DNA from 3 places in the Algoriphagus persicinus genome. Region 3 is predicted to be linked to each of the others. Evidence: riboswitches for the same ligand, from Rfam matches in the RefSeq annotation. Region 3 holds a riboswitch; each other region holds the start of a gene.
The links. Region 3 has a riboswitch for S-adenosylmethionine ahead of U3A58_RS09320 (homocysteine S-methyltransferase family protein). Riboswitches for the same ligand answer to the same signal wherever they lie in the genome.

Region 1 (6,427 bases), on a different contig from region 3:
ACTTGTCTGTAGGCTTGCAAGGCTTACCGGATCGCGAAGGCATTACTACGCTAGATGCTTCTATCATGTCTGGTGATGGTTCATGTGGATCAGTGGCTTTTGTAAGACAGGTAAAGCACCCCATCACACTGGCCCGAATGGTAATGGAAGAGACTCCTCATGTGATGCTTGCAGGGGAAGGGGCTCGTCAGTTTGCGATAGCACAAGGTATGCCAATGGAGAAAGAAGAATTAAGTCCAAATGCAAAAAAGGCTTATTTAAAATGGAAGGAGACTAGCCAATATAGGCCGATTATTAATATCGAGAATCACGATACCATTGGAATGATAGGAATGGATGCCACAGGTAACCTGGCTGGAAGCTGCACTACCAGTGGGTTGGCGTATAAAATGCATGGAAGGGTAGGAGATAGCCCGATCATTGGTGCTGGACTTTTTGTGGATAATGAAGTTGGCGCGGCGACAGCTACCGGTCTAGGAGAAGCTATCATCCGGATCTGTGGCAGTTTTTTGATAGTGGAATTGATGCGACAGGGACGTACTCCTCAAGAAGCTTGTGAAGAAGCCGTGAAGCGATTGATTGCAAAAAATAAGGACATCAAAAATATCCAAGCTGGGTTCCTTGCTATAAATAAGGATGCAGAAGTCGGGGCATATGCGGTCCATCCAGGCTTTAACTTTGCGCAAGCGACATTTCAAAATAACTTGATGATTGATTCAAATTCCCATTTCAAAGGATGAGTAAGATAACCTTAGAATCACCTGTTTTCAATGTAGAAGCTGCTATGGATGCAGCGGGATTTGGTGTGGACCGATTGGAGCTCTGCGCTAATTTTCCGGAAGGAGGAGAGACTCCAAGCGCAGGAATGCTCAAGTTTCTGAAAACAGAAATTGATATTCCTGTATTCGTCATGATTCGGCCGAGAGGTGGGGATTTCGCCTACTCTCAGAAGGAAATGATGGTGATGAAGCGGGATATAGAATTGCTAGGAGAGCAAGGCGCGGATGGATATGTGTTTGGAGTTTTGGACAATCAAGGCTTTGTTGACATCGATTCTTGTAAATCGCTTTTGAGAGCGGCCTCTGGAAAGCCCTGTACATTTCATCGTGGATTTGATGCTTCTGCCGATTACTTCGATTCTTTGGAGAAAATCATTTCTTGCGGCTTCGATCGTATTTTGACTTCTGGTGGTAGGGATTCTGTGAGTGATGGATTAGATACCATAAAGAACTTGTTGATCAAGGCTCAGGATAGAATCAGTATTATGCCTGGTGGAGGGACTAAACCTGAGCATGTCTTGGAATTGAAAACAACGGGTTATTTGAAAGAAGTCCATGCTTCTTGTAAGACTTGGAGACCTTCATCTAATCAATTTGTAAATCCTAATTTGTCATTTTCGGATGATCCAAAGTCCTTCACACACCACCTCAGAATAGATCAGGAAGTAGTAAATCAGTTTTTGGGGGTAATAAAATAATGAAGTTGAGAAGTCTGATTTGTTTACTTGTTGGGACACTTTTGTATTCCTGTAATCCGATTTCGGAGCGGAAGCAACCTCCACCGTCTTTGGAGCTATTAGCTTCTATGGATTTGAATTTAAGCGGTGAGCAGCTCGCGAATGCCTACTGCGCAAGCTGCCATTTAAAGCCTGAACCTGGAATTTTGGATAAAAATACCTGGCGGGAAAAGGTGCTTCCCGATATGCGTAAGCGTATGGGACTATTTTTACCGGAGGATTTTGGTCAAGCTCTGCCAGAGGATTTGGGTGTTCCTGCGGGAGTTTATTCCAAGATTCAACTCATAAGAGGAAAAGATTGGGAGAAAATTCTTGCTTATTATTTAGAGAATGCGCCAGAATCACCTTTGCCTCAAGACAAAAAAGCAACACCGATCAAAGGTATTCCGGGTTTTCAAGCTTCACAACCTGAATTCAAAACAATAAAAGGTAATCTATCTACCATGCTGAGGGTGCACCTCAAAACCGGTGACTTGTGGCTCGGAGATCGCTTAAAAGTTATTTATATCCTCGATCCTAAGAATGGTTTTCAAATCAAAGATTCTATTGCCACAGAAGTGGCACCGGTGGATGTCAACTGGAATGAAGATGGCACGTTCGATTTGCTGACCATGGGGAGAATGGATCCATCTAATGACACCTTGGGTAAGGTTTCAAGATTCTGGAACGAAGCTGGAAATTGGAAAAGTAAAGAAATATTGACCGACTTGATCCGGCCGGTAAATCTAGCAGTAGCAGATTGGAATGGAGATGGTGAATTGGATAGGGTAGTTTCTCAGTTTGGCGATCACTTTGGCAAGATGAGTATCTACCTTTCGAGATCTTCCGGGGCAAGCGAAGTGATTTTGCGCGCTGAGCCCGGGGCAAGACGAGCTATTGCAGTTGATTTTGATAAAGACGGGGATTTAGATGTGATAGGGCTGATGGCACAGTCCAAGGAAGGAATATATGTGTGGTTAAATGAAGGAGCAAACCAATTTAAAGAGAAAGCGCTCCTTCAATTTCAGCCTGCATTTGGATCAAGTGACTTTCGGTTTGAGGATGTGAATGGGGATGGGTACAAAGATATTATTGTAGTGAATGGCGATAATGCGGATCTGTCACAAGTGCTAAAAAACTTTCACGGCGTTCATATCTTTTTGAATGATGGTGAAAATGGATTTGAGGAATCGTGGTTTTATCCCATGCACGGAGCGAGTGGAATTGAAATTGCGGATTTTGATGGCGATAGTGATCAGGATTTCTTCGTGTTGTCCTTCTTTCCTGATAATTCACTAAGCTCAAAGCAAAATTTGGTTTATTTCAGGCAAAATGAAAATGGCAAGTTTGATCCATTTGTACTGAGTAAAATCGTTGATGGGAATTGGCTCACGATGACCTCGGGAGATGTTGATTTGGATGGGGATATTGATGTGATAGTTGGATCCTTTGAATTTAATGAACTGTACAAGGGAGCAACCAAACCTTGGAGGCCATTTATTTACTTAGAGAACAAACTAAATTAAAATTTTGAAGTTGAGATTATTTTAAAAATATAGTATTGATTTATCATATGTTTTAAATTATAATTTTTAATTGTGCTGTAATATCGGTAATTTATTCGTTCATCCTTAATTTTTAAGCTATGGTAAAAAGTTTTCAAGGGGTTAGAATGGCAGAACCCAAAAAAGCCCCAATTCCACAAATTCTCGTCAAAGAATACATGAGTACTAGCTTGATCACCTTTAAGCCGGATGATACCATTGATCAGGTGATGGAGCTACTCACTAAGCGAAAAATATCAGGAGGACCTGTGATTGACGCTTCTGGCGTATTGGTTGGAATTATATCGGAGGTTGATTGCCTCAAAGAGATTATCAAAGGGAAATATACCAATACTCCGAAATTTCCGGCTAAAGTAAGTGAACACATGTCCAAAGATGTCCTTACACTGTCGCCTGATTTATCAATATTCGATGCTGCATCAGAATTTTTATTACACAAAATCCGAAGATTCCCAGTAATGAAGGATGGAAGGCTGTTAGGACAGATCAGCTTGAGTGATATAATTCGAGCCTTTCCTACCTTGAGGCAGACTACTTGGTAAAATAGCTTTAGAGAAAAAAGTGAATGCCTCCACAAAGGAATACCTTGATGGAGGCATTTTTTTATTTTGAAGAGGCAATCGCTCTTTCTACATCTAATATGATGTCTTCATAATGCTCTAGTCCCACAGAAAGTCTCACTAGGCCATCCGAAATCCCTACTTGGGCTCTTTCATCAGAAGAAAGTTTGCTATGTGTGGTGGAAGCTGGATGAGTGATAATACTGCGGCTGTCGCCAAGATTAGCGGTTATAGAGATCATTTGGAGCTGATCGATAAATTTCTGGGCACGGCTCACTCCGCCTTTCAAGTCCAAAGTAATTACCCCTCCACCCTGACTCATTTGTTTTTTGGCGACTTCGTATTGTGGGTGAGATTTCAGGAAAGGATATTTTACTGCAAGCAATTCTGAATTACCTTCGAAATACTCCGCTACTTTAAGCGCGTTGCTACAGTGTCTATCCATTCTCACACCCAATGTTTCCATACTTTTTGCCAGAATCCAAGCGTTGAATGGGGATATAGATGGTCCGGTATGTCGGGCGAAAAAATGTATTTCTTTCATCAAATCAGCTTTGCCTAAAATCAAACCACCCAGAACTCTTCCCTGTCCATCGATGTATTTGGTGGCACTGTGAGTCACAATATGCGCACCCCATTTTGCTGGTTGCTGAAGGTATGGCGAAGCGAAGCAATTATCTACTACTAAAATCAGCTTATGTGCTGCTGCGAATTTACCAGCCCATTCCAGATCGATGATCTCCAAACCAGGATTGGATGGCGTTTCTATAAAAAGCATTTTGGTGTTGGGCTGCACGAGTTTCTCCCAGTTCAAATAGTCCGAAATGTCGCCGTACGTAGAGTTGATGCCCCACTTAGGAAACACTCTGGTTAATAACTGATGTGTAGAGCCGAAAAGTGATCGGGCAGCAAGCACATGATCACCTTGTTGCAGTAGAGCGGCAATGCTTCCAAACATTGCAGCCATTCCTGATGCTGTCGCGAATCCGTCTTCTGTTCCCTCAGCAGTGCAGACCTTTTCGATCAAATCACTGGAGTTGGGATTGGCATAGCGGGAATAGATATTTCCTTCTATCTCATCTGCAAAAGTAGCCCTGGCTTCTTCTGCAGAATCAAAGGTAAAGCTGGAAGTAAGGTAGATCGGAGCAGAGTGCTCTCTTTGGCTGGACTTTGAGGATGAAATCCGTACAGAATTCGTTTCGAAGTGCTTACTCATTTATTGATCAGTTTAGATTTTGACAAGACTCATCAAGCAGATTTGAGAAAATCAAACCCAAGGGCGAAAACGAACTAAAAGGGATTATTTGTGAAGTAAGCCAATCTATAGTTCCCGCATTGGGTAGGATTTGGCACCGTTCTCCGTTTCGGGATGGTTGCCAGAGGGTCATTGAGCCTAATCTCTCGCCTCTTCTTTATAAATCAGTTGCCTGAAGTGGTACAAAGAAAGAACGGGATTTGGGAATTTCCAAATCTTATTCGATCAATCGTTAAATTGATTCATGGTGCGGTCTATTCCAATAACGCAAAAACTGAGGCTCATTTCTATTGCTTTGTCCATAATCGTAGGTAAATCAGTAAATTCATGTTGCGTGAATTTCCCTAAAACAAAGTCAATTTGTCTTCCTTTAGGAAAGTCATCACCTATTCCCATTCTGAGTCTTGGATAGTTTTGACCACCTGTGAGTTCCTCAATGTTTTTTAGACCGTTGTGGCCAGCTGCACTTCCTTTAGGCTTTATGCGAAGTTTCCCGAAAGGAATGGCTACATCATCTACGATGACCAAGGTGTTTTCTATGGAAATCTGGAGCTCTTTCAACCAATAATTCATTGCCTTACCGCTTAGGTTCATGTAAGTAGTAGGTTTGATAAGGTGGATTATTCTGCCTTTATGCTTGAATTCCGTCTTAAAAGCAAGTCGGTCACTTTTCCAGAGACATCCTTTTGAGTCAGCTAGTCTGTCCACGGTCAAAAATCCGATGTTGTGTCTGGTAAGTTCGTATTCGGGTCCAATATTCCCGAGGCCTATTATTAGGTGTTTCATGAGTTGATAATTGTTTTTCAAAGGCCACATAGCCTGTCCCGAACTCGATTCGGGAGGGTCTCGCAGGTCTTATAATCATCCCAGTGTGTGAAGTTTGCGACATGCTCGATTTCATTTTACTTTCGCTAGAAGGCTTGAAAATAAAAAATCCTGCCCAGTTATGGGCAGGATTTTGAATGAATAAAAGACTGAATCTATTCTTCGTCTCCGCCTTTCTTGCCTCTAAGTGCTCTTGGAATACCAATAGTCAGGATAGAAACGTTTGGATTTGTTAGGATTTCGAAGCCTTCAACTTTTAAATCCTCAACTTTAAATGATTTTCCTAAGTCGAGGTTGGAAATATCAACAGGGATAACATCAGGGAAGTCTTTTGCAAGGCCTTTTACTTTCAGTACTCTGGTTTTCAACTCTAATTTACCACCTTTAGCAAGCCCTGGAGAGCTTCCTTCAACTTTCACTGGAATTTCAAACTTGATAGGCCTGTCATCAGCAAAAGCTACAAAGTCAGCATGAAGAAGTGCCTCACTTACCGGATGGAATTGTGCGTCCTTCAATACTGCTTTGATGATGGTTCCTTCGATGTTCAAGTCAACCATGTGTACCTCAGGAGTATAAATCAAGTCTCTGAAAAGGATGATTGGTGAATAGAAGTGAATCTGCTCTTTGATACCAGGTCCGTAAACCACGCAGGGAACATTACCTGATTCTCTCAATTCAGAAAGACTGGCACTGTCGAGATTTGCTCTTTTAAACCCTATAATCTCTA
Region 2 (6,427 bases), on a different contig from region 3:
GGGTACAACCATAGAGAGAAGTCGCTATGACCTCTACTAACGCAATAATTTGATGCTAACTATGGATTTATATGATGATGCGGTTCAGCTTCTTACTCAATTAATAGAAATCCCATCCTATTCTAAGGAAGAAAACTATACTGCTGACATAATAGAAGAATTTTTCACTGCAAGAGAAGTAGAAGTCCACAAATCAGGAAATAACATCTGGGCATTCGCTGCTGCTTTTAATAAAAATAAGCCAACAATCTGGCTGAATTCCCATCATGACACGGTGAAACCAAACGCCGGATATACCAAAGATCCTTTCCTCGCAATCACGGAAGACGGGAAACTATACGGACTAGGAAGCAATGATGCCGGAGGACCGCTAGTAAGTCTAATTGTAGCCTTTACCCATTTTTATGGTCAGGACCTTCCTTTTAACCTGATCTTAATTGCCTCGGCAGAGGAGGAAATTTCAGGTAAAAATGGTATTTCATCCCTTATTGGTCAGCTTCCTGCATGTGATTTGGCTATCGTGGGAGAACCTACATTGATGAATCTGGCCGTTGCCGAAAAAGGTCTGATGGTAATCGATGCAAAAACCCAAGGAAAAGCTGGACATGCAGCTCGTGAGGAAGGTATAAATGCTATCTACTTGGCATTAGACGACCTACAGAAAGTACGAGATTTTGAATTCAAAAAAGTCTCTCAATTCCTAGGCAAAACGAAAGTATCTGCCACCGTAATCCACTCAGGCCAGCAGCATAATGTAGTTCCGGATCTTTGTGAATTTGTACTGGATGTACGCGTGACAGATGTCTATTCCTTAGAGGAAGCATTGGAAGAATTACAAGGTACGCTTAGCGCAGAGCTTACACCTCGCTCCATGAGACTACAGCCTTCCCATGTTCCGGATGGCCATTTGATCCTGAAAGTAGGTCAGCAGCTAGGATTGAAAACCTACGGAAGTCCCTCCCTATCGGATCAGGCTTTGATCCCCTACCCATCTATAAAAATCGGCCCTGGCGACTCAGCTAGGTCACATTCTGCAGATGAATTTATTTATTTGACCGAAATTCAGCAAGGAATAGAGGGCTACATCAAGATCCTGGTAACCTACGCTGATATGCTTACACAAAAAAATTAGAAATGAAACTTTGGCAAAAAGAAACTGGTAGCAAAAAGGAAGTTGAATCATTCACCATCGGTAGAGATCCCGCGTTTGATATCTTATTAGCTCCTTTTGATGTTTTAGGCTCAATGGCACATGCACAGATGCTTTCGACTATCGGATTATTGACTCCGGAGGAAAATGAAATCTTACAGCTTGGTCTGAAAGATATCTATTCTGAAATCCAGGAAGGAAAATTTGAAATTGCTCCTGGAGTTGAAGATGTGCACTCCCAGGTTGAGTTTTTACTTACCGAGCGTTTTGGTGATGTCGGTAAAAAGCTTCACAGCGGTAGAAGTCGAAATGATCAAGTTTTGGTCGATTTAAAACTTTATTATCGGGCTGCTATCCGTGAATTGGTAGAAGAAAGCTCAGCACTATTCGACCTATTAATAGAGTTGGCTGAGAAACATAAAGGTGATTTGATGCCAGGTTATACACATACGCAGCTTGCAATGCCCTCTTCCTTTGGGCTTTGGTTTAGTTCAATTGCCGAAGGCATATCAGAAGATATGGGAATGCTAAAGGCAGCGTTTGACTTGGCCAATAAAAACCCGCTGGGTTCTGCCGCCGGATATGGCTCGAGTTTTCCATTAAATCGCACGATGACCACTGAATTACTTGGTTTTGCTGATCTTCATCACAATGTGCTGAATGCCCAAAACAGTCGCGGAAAAACTGAACGCAATTTGTCCTTTGCAATGGCTGGAATGGCTGGCACGCTCAATAGATTGGCTGCCGATGTGTGTATTTTCATGAATCAGCATTTTGCGTTTATCAGTTTTCCGGATGATTTGACCACCGGAAGCAGCATTATGCCACATAAAAAGAATCCTGATGTTTTTGAATTAATCAGAGCTAAAACCAATCAAATCCAAGCTGTCCCAACGGCTGTCTCGATGATACTGACCAACACTACTACAGGGTATCACAGAGATTTGCAATTGCTGAAAGAGGAGATTTTTCCGGCATTAGAAAGCCTGAAATCTTGTCTGAGTATGAGTGCTTTTATGCTGAAATCTATCAAGGTCAAAGAAAATATTCTGATAGACCCTTTTTACAAGCATCTATTTTCAGTTGAGGTCGTAAATGACTTGGTTTTGAAAGGAGCGCCATTTAGAGACGCATACAAGCAAGTCGGCCTAGACATTGAATCAGACAATTTTGCGCCAGACCAAGGCAGCCTTAAGCATACCCACGAAGGGAGTATAGGAAATCTGAATCTTAAGGAAATAAGAGAAAAAATGCTGAAATCTATTCAACAATTTAATTTTATAGACGTAGAGCATTCCTTAGAAGAGCTTTTAAAATAAGGTTAACAGCAGGATTTATGTGATTAATTAGAAAGACTCCACACAATAATATATTTTTGTACGAAAAGGAGAATAAAATTCTCATTTCCTTTAAAACCCAGCACAAGAATGAATACCCTTTTTGGAAGTAATCTCAAATATGATTTAAAATCAAGTCTCGTTGTTTTCCTGGTGGCTTTACCACTTTGTTTGGGGATTGCCATAGCAAGTGGCGCACCTCCAATGTCAGGTTTGATAGCGGGAATAGTGGGCGGAATGGTGATAGGATCCCTATCGGGATCAAATGTAAGTGTAAGTGGCCCTGCAGCGGGATTGACAGTGATTGTACTTGATTCAATCAACAGCATGGGGACTTTTCCTCTATTTCTTGGTACACTTGTCATAGCGGGGTTGATACAGCTAGCCTTGGGTCTTGCTAAAGCCGGAGTGATTGGCTATTACTTTCCTCATTCTGTAATCAAGGGAATGCTCACTGCCATTGGCTTGATCCTTATACTCAAGCAAATCCCACATGCCCTCGGCTATGATGTGGATTTGATGGGAGATCAAGCATTCCTACAGACTGATGATCACAATACCTTTTCTGAGATTTGGTATGCCTTCAAATATAGTAGCGTAGGAGCCATACCGATCGTATTATTCGCGTTGGGGATCCTGATCCTTTTTGAAAGGCCTAGAATCAAAAATCATAAAATCTTCGGCGTTGTTCCCGGTGCTTTATGGGCAGTTATTTCAGGGATAGTTATCAATTATTTTTATGGCATTTGGAAGCCAGAATGGAAGCTAAGCGGGGATCATCTGGTGAGCATTCCTGTCTTGGATAATTTTGGGCAATTAGGTGAATTGCTGACCTTTCCAGACTTTTCTATGATTGGCGAAAGTACTTTTTGGATTGTAGCTGCTACCATAGCCATCATCGGAAGTCTCGAGACACTGCTGAGTATTGACGCTGCAGACAAGCTCGACCCCATGAAAAGAACTACACCTCCAAGCAAGGAATTATTTGCTCAGGGCGTGGGAAATACCGTTTCCGGATTAATAGGTGGCCTACCGATCACAGCCGTGATTGTAAGAAGTTCTGCAAATATTGCCTCTGGAGCAAAGACAAAATTATCTGCTATTCTCCATGGAATTTTGTTGATGATATTAGTTTTATCTATACCCAATATTCTAAATATGATTCCCCTAAGCTGCTTAGCAGCTGTTTTATTTGTTGTGGGGTACAAGCTAGCCAAGCCCGCTATTTTCGTGAATATCTACAGGAATGGCTGGGACCAATTTATTCCTTTCGTAGTAACTGTAGTAGCTATTCTGTTTACAGATCTTTTGGTAGGAATAGGAATAGGGATGGTTTTTGGGTTGTACTTTGTGATGAAGACCAATTTCATAGGTGCGGTAACGCTTACTGAAATGAATGGAAATTATTTATTGAAGCTTCAAAAAGACGTATCATTTCTGAATAAAGCATTACTGATGAAGCAATTGGGAAGGATTCCGTCAGACTCCAAGGTAATTATCAATGCACAAAAAGCACAGTTTATAGATCATGACATCCAAGAAGTTTTAAATGATTTCATTTCAACTAGTTCAGATAAAAATATAACTATTACCATAAAAGGATTTAATTATAAAATTCACGAAAAAACATGAGCCCTTACGAGAAATTATTGATTCAGAATAAATCCTGGTCAGCCGATCAAAAGCAGACCGATGAGAAGTTTTTTGAAAGATTAGCCAAGCAACAAAGTCCAAAATTTCTTTGGATAGGATGTTCTGACAGCAGAGTTCCTGCGAATCAAATCACCGGCACAGATCCGGGCGAAATATTTGTGCACCGAAACATCGCAAATATGGTGGTGCATACCGATCTGAACCTCTTGAGTGTATTAGAATATGCAGTGGCAGTGCTTAAAGTAGAACATATCATCGTCTGTGGTCATTATGGCTGCGGAGGTATAGAGGCCGCATTGACTAATAAAAGCTTTGGAATCATTAACAAATGGCTGCTCAATATCAAAGAAGTATACAAACTCTACCAAAAGGAGATCGATGCCAAAGAACAGCATGATGACAAAGTGAATGCCCTAGTAGAATTCAATGTAATGGAGCAATGCCAAGACCTAATCAAGACATCCATCATCCAGAAAGCCTGGAGAGATAGATCAGCTCCAAAAATCCATGGCTGGGTCTATGGCTTGAACGATGGGTTGGTCAAAGAATTAGTAAACATTGAGCCTGATTTTGAGAAGATCAATCCTATTTTCAGATTTGAACTGGAAGAATTAGATAAATAAATCGAAATTTTTTAGTCAGCGAGTGAGAATATATTTTGATTTTCCACTCGTTGACACTTTATTTGCAGCATCCTTTCACTTTTATGTGCTCGGATTTATAAAGAAGAGGCGAGAGACAGGCTCATAGACCCTCTGGCAACCTGGAAAGTCCAAGGTGCCAATTCCTGCCAAAAGAGCTATTCTCTTTTGGAACTATAAGTTCAAATTATGATGCACTCAGGTCACACTTCTCCAATCTCTATTTCAACCGTATCTTTGGTAAAGCATCTTGCTTTATCCCTGTGTTGAGTCTATTTCAGCCTATTCTGGATAATTCCCCTATAGGCTTTTTATTGAATACAATTTTTCTAACCATAAATCCAAAAAATCATGTCTAAAAACCTTCACTTCGACACATTGCAAGTTCATGCTGGTCATGAGCCAGATACTGCTACTAACTCTCGAGCAGTTCCTATCTATCAAACCACCTCCTATGTATTCAATTCAGCAGAACATGGGGCCAATCTTTTTGGTCTAAAGGAATTCGGGAATATTTACACCCGCATCATGAATCCTACTACGGATGTTTTTGAAAAAAGAATAGCGGCATTAGAAGGTGGTGTAGCAGCAGTGGCCACTGGTTCAGGTCAAGCCGCTCAATTTCTAGCTTTGAACAATATCATGGAAGCAGGGGATAATTTCGTATCAAGTCCATTTCTATATGGAGGAACTTTCAATCAATTTAAAGTTTCATTCAAGAGAATCGGTATTGAAGCTAGATTTGCCCAGGGAAAAACACCTGCTGATTTTGAATCACTAATCGATGAGAAAACCAAGGCAATCTATCTGGAGACCATAGGAAATCCTGAATTCAATATTCCTGACTTCGAAGCAATTGCAGCCGTTGCCAAAAAGCACCACATTCCATTGATAGTAGATAATACCTTTGGTGCAGGAGGATATCTTTGTCAGCCTATCGCTCATGGAGCAAATATTGTCACTTCCTCAGCTACCAAATGGATAGGTGGACATGGTACTTCTATCGGTGGAATTATTGTAGATGGAGGGAACTTCAACTGGGGTAACGGTAAATTCAAACAATTTTCTGAGCCATCTGAAGGCTATCATGGCTTGAATTTCTGGGAGGTTTTTGGAGAGAATAACCCATTGGGACTTCCAAATATTGCCTTTGCCATACGCGCAAGAGTAGAAGGACTTCGAGATTTTGGCCCTGCTATCAGCCCTTTCAATTCCTTCTTGCTACTCCAAGGAATAGAAACGCTGTCACTAAGAATGCAGAAAACAGTGGAAAACACCTTGGCTCTGGCACAGTGGCTAGAAGCTCACCCTTCTGTGCAAAAAGTAAATTACCCAGGATTGACTTCCTCACCATACCATGATTTGGCTAAGAAATACCTGAGAAATGGATTTGGAGGAGTGTTGAGCTTTGAGCTGAAAGGCGATAAAGACCAAGCTTCAACTTTGATAAATAATCTGGAATTGATTTCTCATTTGGCAAATGTAGGTGATGCCAAAACGCTAATTATCCAGCCAGCAGCCACTACCCACCAGCAGCTTTCAGATGAGGAGCAACTAGCCGCCGGTGTCACTCCCACCCAATTGAGAATCTCCTGTGGCATAGAACACATCGAAGATATTAAGTCGGATTTGCAACAAGCATTCGA
Region 3 (6,427 bases):
TAGGAGTTGGATTTGGTGTGACTGGTTTAGCTCATTTGATAGCAGATTACTTAGCTCCCTACATAGGGGAGAATTACCCTGATCTGAGGCAATATTCTTTAGATTCAGCTTTTTTCTGGATTGTCGTCATAGCCACTACTGCGGGACTTTTATTGTCCTTCACCAGGGTAAGAAAACTAGAAGGAGCAGGAGCCTCGCGTATGGGCAGTGTATTACTTTATGTGCTCGTGGCGACAATAGGCATGCAAATGGATCTCGGGGCTGTATTGGACAATCCTCTTTTATTTGTTGTCGGTATTGTATGGATGATTTTTCATATCATCATCATGCTTATCGTCGCCTTTGTAATCAAAGCGCCATTCTTCTACGTAGCAGTAGGATCTCAGGCTAATATAGGAGGCGCCGCATCTGCCCCTATTGTCGCGGCAGCTTTCGATGCATCACTGGCGCCTGTTGGTGTGCTATTGGCTGTGCTTGGGTATGCTGCAGGTACGTATGGTGCTTATCTTTGTGGATTGATGATGCAGGCTATTTCAGTAGGATAATGAAACATACCAGGAAATTAGTTTTTATATGTAATGGTTCCGATTGTAAAAAACAAGGAGCCAAGAAGTTATACAAAGAACTGAAAGGGATGACTGATGAAGCAGCACTCAAAGGGAGTTGTAAATTCATCAAAACCAAGTGTATGGATATGTGCAAGACAGCTCCAAATGTAATCGTCGGAGACCATTTTTGTAAAAAGGCATCAGCCGAAACAATCTTAGTGCAAATAAAAAAGTCCTGAAATCCCAGGACTTATATTTTAGTTTTTCAGCACTTTCACAGCAGTGCCACTTGCTGTGACCATCAGCATTCCATCACGGATAGTTTCATAATCCAGGTCAATGCCGATTATCGCATTTGCTCCAAAAGCTCTAGCCTGCATTTCCATCTCAGACATTGCAGTTGCTTTTGCTTCTCGCAAAACCCGCTCATAAGCGGATGAACGACCACCTACAATGTCGGTGATGCTCGCGAAAAAGTCTTTAAAAACGTTGGCACCAATTATAGTTTCTCCTGAAACAATTCCTAGGTATTGCTCTACGGTGTAGCCGTCAAGTGAATTTGTGGTAGTTACTATCATCGTGATATGTTGTTAGTTTTAAAATAAATATTGCTGTCCGAATTCACGAATATATAGGGTAAAAGGTTTGCGCGAAAATTCGTATTACTTCTTTGGGCCTTTCAAGGAGCTACTTGGAATGTGACTTAGTAATGATTTGATACCTTAAAAATTTTAAGTTGCTTGACTTGAATTAGCTATTGTAAGAAGATTAATTGAACTTCATGGTTCGAAAATTAACTTTTGGATAACTTTGAATAAAGGGAATATCTTCGAGTTTACTTTGATATTTATAAGTGTGGAAAGAAATAGTTTTGATCATACTCAGCAATTAGAATACAAGGAAAAATCCTTGCAGGATGCATCAATCTTGGTGGCAGAAGATAACCTGGTAAACCAGATCCTGATCAAGAAATTCCTCAGAAAATGGCAGGTAGGCAAATTAGTAATTGCTTCGGATGGACAAGAGGCACTTGATGAGTTTGATCGAGGTGAATTTGATATCATACTCTTGGATATTCAGATGCCTGTACTTGATGGGTTTTCGGTAGCCAAAGTCATTCGTGCGAACAAGGATTCTAACAAAAGTCAGATTCCCATACTAGTTCTTTCTGCTACTTCTTATCAAGAGATTAAGGAGGAGATGGGAAAATTTGAGATTGACGATTTTATAGAAAAGCCCTTCACTCCGGAAGGTTTATATGAGAAATTAACTCAATATCTTAAGTCAAAAGATCTCCGCTGATATCGGTTTAGCATTAATTTTGCCTAGAAGCTGAGGGTTTCCCCAGCTTAGTTCAAATCGACCATTCAATGCCCCTTTTTAGTAGATACATCGTCCTGTTATTCATCTTTTTTAGTATAGCTAAATCGCATGGACAGCAATTAGTCACCAAACGCTCTTCCTTCTATGCGCTCATGGGCACTTCAGGAGGAAAACTCAATCAATTTGACAAAATACTGGATAGCAGAGGCTTGTCAGGACTAAGAAATAGGTACCATACCATAGGGTTGGGCTATCAGGCTAGAATCAACGATTTTGTACTTGGGATGGATATATTCCATAATAGAGGCGGAGTTAGTGAGTTAGATGATTTTAGGATGAGATACAGGACTTCAAGGGCCTTGTTAAATATTGGCTACTCATTCACAGAAGAATCCCGCTTTCAGCTGATACATTACATGTCATTAGGCGTTGGTTTTCTCAACTTTCAAATGCTACCCTCAGACCAACCTGATGAATTAGATGCTTTTTTGGCGAATCCAGAGCAGGGTTTTATACTTAGGAAAAAGGATATACAAAAGGGAACATTCCATTATGGTAATTTCCTAACAGAAATTGGCTTTCAGTTGAGTTATGATTTGGACCTGCCCGGTAGATCTGAGGCACTGCAGCTTATAACCAAATTGGGCTATGCCTTCAGTCCGCTGGAAGGGAAATGGAATATGAATGGAATATCCTTTGACAACGCCCAAAACGGAGCATTTGTAAGAGTAGGCGCTGGGATTTCACTTCCTGATCGAAATTTCTTCTACAAAGACGCCAGCATCAGTATTTCGTTGATTCGAGGTATTCACTTCACTACTGCCAAAGAATTCAATGCAAAGTTGAAAGCTGCCGGTCTCAATCCACTCAATGGGACTCCGTCCAACTGGGGCTTGAGGATTTTAGGGAATACGGAGCGGTTACTTTATGGTGCAGAGCTCTATAATCTTGCCATCAGCGGAAATGCAACTACTGAAAAAGAGCACGCTTTAAATAGCTTAAGAGTTTTCGGGAATATGGGATTCAATTTGATTGAATATAGAAATTTTGGATTGGGAGCATTAGCAGGTCTTGGCTTTGGCAATATTCGATATACTCTTACGAAAAATGGAAAACCTGATTTTCCAGAGCTATTTGAGCAGCGTGAATTTGACGGGTATATGAAAAACAGTGGGTTAATGCTAAAACCAGAAGTCTTTGTAGAATATGGCTTTCCAATGACAAAACGTAAACTTTTTGACCTTGTATTTACTGCGGCAGCAGGATATGAACTCCCCTTGGCAAATTACAACCTTGGGGATTTTGGTATGGCAAATTATATTGGGGGACCTTATCTGAGTTTTGGAGTAGGCGTGAGGCCATGATTTTGTCCTTTAGTCAATCTAACTCTACTTTTAGTGTGTCCTTTTAGGTAAATCTCCTGTTTTATTATCAAAATGGTATTAACTTTGGGCAGCTTATCGAGAAAGACTGAGGGAAGGGCCCAATGACGTCTTAGCAACCTGTAGCCAAGGTGCTAACTCCCATCCCGATTCATCGGGAACAGATGAGCGGACAAGTACTTGGTACTTTTCTCCGTGTTTTGCTCGACAAGCTTTTTGAATCAAAAAAAAAAGTATGCAAAACAGAACGGAATCCCTACTTCAACAACTTTCTCAGCGAATTTTGATACTCGATGGAGCCATGGGTACCATGATTCAACGATATACATTGACTGAGGAGGATTTTCGAACTCCCGAACTAGCCTCACATCCTAAATCACTCAAGGGAAACAATGACCTGTTGTCTTTGAGTAAGCCTCAGATCATCAAGGATATTCATGCAGAATACTTCAAAGCAGGAGCAGATATTATTGAAACCAACACTTTCTCTGCTACTAACATTGCTCAAGCAGATTATGAGCTCTCTCATTTGGCATATACTATTAATATAGAATCTGCGAAACTAGCGAGGGAGGTGGCTAACGAATTCACTACCAAAAATCCTAAGAAACCCCGCTTCGTCGCTGGAGCTATAGGCCCAACAAATAGGACAGCCTCGCTTTCACCTGATGTAAATGATCCAGGGTACCGTGCGGTAACTTTTGATCAGCTGGCAGAAGCTTATGCTGAGCAAGTTCGAGGCCTGCTAGATGGTGGAGTTGATATAATTTTGGTAGAAACGATTTTTGATACACTGAATGCTAAAGCAGCATTATATGCTATTCAAGATGTATATGAGGAAAGAAATATTCCATTAGACCCCAAAGAGGGTGGAATTCCAATCATGATTTCCGGGACAATCACGGATGCTTCCGGACGCACACTTTCAGGACAGACCACGGAAGCATTTTTGATTTCAATATCTCATGTACCATTGCTTTCAGTTGGATTGAATTGTGCTTTGGGAGCCAAAGAATTAAGACCCTATTTGAAAGTACTTGCAAATAAAGCCCCCTTCTTCGTAAGTGCTTATCCTAATGCAGGCTTGCCGAATGAATTTGGCCAGTACGATCAGGGAGCCAATGAAATGGCAGATCAAGTGAGAGACTTTTTGAAAGAAGGAATGCTAAACATCCTGGGAGGTTGCTGCGGAACCACTCCTGAGCATATTTCGGCCTTAGCAAATATGGCTGCCAATTTTCAGCCTAGAAAATTACAAGAAGAAGAATTAGAAGAAACGTTGGACTGAGAAGATGATAAGAATTAATTACATGAAACTATCGGGCTTAGAGCCTCTGGTTTTTACCCCGGAAATCAATTTTGTCAATGTAGGCGAGCGGACCAATATCACCGGTTCGAAGAAGTTTGCCAGATTGATATTGAATGGGAACTACGATGAAGCACTGGAAGTAGCATTGGATCAAGTAAGAGGCGGTGCGCAGGTGCTGGATGTCTGCATGGACGAAGGAATGCTTGATGGTGAATTTGCTATGGTCAAATTCCTGAATCTTATTGCTTCAGAGCCGGAGATTTCTCGAATCCCGATTATGATTGATAGTTCCAAATGGAAGATCATTGTAGCTGGATTGAAATGCGTACAGGGAAAAGGAATAGTGAATTCTATCTCGTTGAAAAACGGAGAGGAGGAATTTATCCAGCAAGCCAAAACTGTCAAGAAATTTGGTGCTGCTGTGGTGGTGATGGCTTTTGATGAAGATGGACAGGCTGATACGTACGAGAGACGAATAGAGATCTGTGAGAGAAGCTATAGACTGCTGGTAGATCAAGTGAAGTTTAATCCTCAGGATATCATTTTTGACCCGAATATCTTCCCAGTAGCTACGGGAATGGATGAGCATAGAAAAAATGCGTTGGATTTCTTTAATGCTACCAAATGGATCAAAGCAAATCTCTCTGGTGCCAAGGTGAGTGGAGGCGTGAGTAATGTCAGCTTTTCTTTCCGGGGCAATAACCCGGTGAGAGAAGCAATGCACGCGGCATTTCTCTACCATGCGATCAAGAGCGGAATGGACATGGGAATCGTGAATCCAACTATGTTGGAGATCTACGACGATATTCCCAAGGACTTGCTTGATCGAGTAGAAGATGTGCTTTTTGATCGAAGGGAAGATGCTACCGAGCGTATGCTTGAGTTTGCAGAGACGGTAAAATCGGCAGATAAGAAGGATGTAGTAAACGAAGCTTGGCGTTCTGACCCGGTATCTAAGCGTATGGAACATGCCTTGGTGAAGGGAATTTTGGATTTTATCGTAGAAGATACTGAAGAAGCGAGAATAGAACTTAAAAATCCGCTCAAGGTAATAGAAGGGCCATTGATGGATGGGATGAATGTGGTAGGTGATCTTTTTGGCGAGGGGAAAATGTTCCTGCCTCAGGTGGTGAAATCTGCCCGCGTGATGAAAAAGGCAGTTGCTTATTTGGAACCATTTATGCCACTGCCCAAAGAAGGTGAAGAAGAATCTTCTTTGAAAAAAATCCTTTTGGCCACTGTAAAAGGCGATGTGCACGATATAGGAAAGAATATCGTGGGTGTGGTTTTGGCCTGTAATAGCTATCAAATCATAGATTTGGGCGTGATGGTGGATGCTCAGAAGATAATAGATGAAGCTGTAAAGAATAAAGTGGATATCATCGGACTGAGTGGTTTGATCACGCCTTCCTTGGATGAAATGGTGAATGTGGCCTCTGAGATGGAGCGACAAGGAATCAAGATTCCTTTGCTAATCGGAGGTGCTACCACATCCAGGATTCATACTGCCGTAAAAATCGATCCTGTTTATAGCGGGACAGTAATCCATGTAATGGATGCAAGCAAATCTGTTCCTATCGCTGGAGAAGCGATCTCTGAAGAAACTAAGGAGGCTTATAGACTGAAATACAAAGAAATCTATAAGCAACTTAGAGTAGAGCATGAGGCAAAACAATCACTCAAACAATTAGTAACCTACGAGCAAGCCAAAGGCAATCCAGTTGAGATTGATTGGAGTTCATATCTGCCTGTAGTTCCTAAGAAACTTGGCAGAACAGTGCTGAAAGAGTTGGATTTGAACTTAGTCCGCAAGTACATCGATTGGACTCCATTCTTTAGTACCTGGATGCTAAGTGGGAAATTCC

Region 1: linked by a shared signal. The riboswitch ahead of U3A58_RS11365 (trans-sulfuration enzyme family protein) and the one ahead of U3A58_RS09320 (homocysteine S-methyltransferase family protein) in region 3 are both predicted to bind S-adenosylmethionine.
Region 2: linked by a shared signal. The riboswitch ahead of U3A58_RS16855 (O-acetylhomoserine aminocarboxypropyltransferase/cysteine synthase family protein) and the one ahead of U3A58_RS09320 (homocysteine S-methyltransferase family protein) in region 3 are both predicted to bind S-adenosylmethionine.

Annotation. Positions count from the first base shown of each region.
Region 1 is NZ_JAYEEY010000012.1:138,458-144,884, forward strand. It holds gene U3A58_RS11345 (isoaspartyl peptidase/L-asparaginase family protein) at 1-740, shown strand, start outside; gene U3A58_RS11350 (copper homeostasis protein CutC) at 737-1,477, shown strand; gene U3A58_RS11355 (FG-GAP repeat domain-containing protein) at 1,477-3,021, shown strand; gene U3A58_RS11360 (CBS domain-containing protein) at 3,141-3,602, shown strand; gene U3A58_RS11365 (trans-sulfuration enzyme family protein) at 3,664-4,836, opposite strand; SAM riboswitch class I at 4,939-5,041, opposite strand; gene pth (aminoacyl-tRNA hydrolase) at 5,101-5,661, opposite strand; gene U3A58_RS11375 (50S ribosomal protein L25/general stress protein Ctc) at 5,856-6,427, opposite strand, start outside.
Region 2 is NZ_JAYEEY010000023.1:66,641-73,067, forward strand. It holds gene argB (acetylglutamate kinase) at 1-40, shown strand, start outside; gene U3A58_RS16835 (M20 family metallo-hydrolase) at 53-1,132, shown strand; gene argH (argininosuccinate lyase) at 1,135-2,469, shown strand; gene U3A58_RS16845 (SulP family inorganic anion transporter) at 2,578-4,119, shown strand; gene U3A58_RS16850 (carbonic anhydrase) at 4,116-4,763, shown strand; SAM riboswitch class I at 4,856-4,964, shown strand; gene U3A58_RS16855 (O-acetylhomoserine aminocarboxypropyltransferase/cysteine synthase family protein) at 5,133-6,427, shown strand, end outside.
Region 3 is NZ_JAYEEY010000010.1:19,305-25,731, reverse strand. It holds gene U3A58_RS09345 (DUF819 family protein) at 1-545, shown strand, start outside; gene U3A58_RS09340 ((2Fe-2S) ferredoxin domain-containing protein) at 545-787, shown strand; gene U3A58_RS09335 (YbjQ family protein) at 806-1,126, opposite strand; gene U3A58_RS09330 (response regulator) at 1,359-1,850, shown strand; gene U3A58_RS09325 (hypothetical protein) at 1,919-3,235, shown strand; SAM riboswitch class I at 3,326-3,424, shown strand; gene U3A58_RS09320 (homocysteine S-methyltransferase family protein) at 3,489-4,541, shown strand; gene metH (methionine synthase) at 4,564-6,427, shown strand, end outside.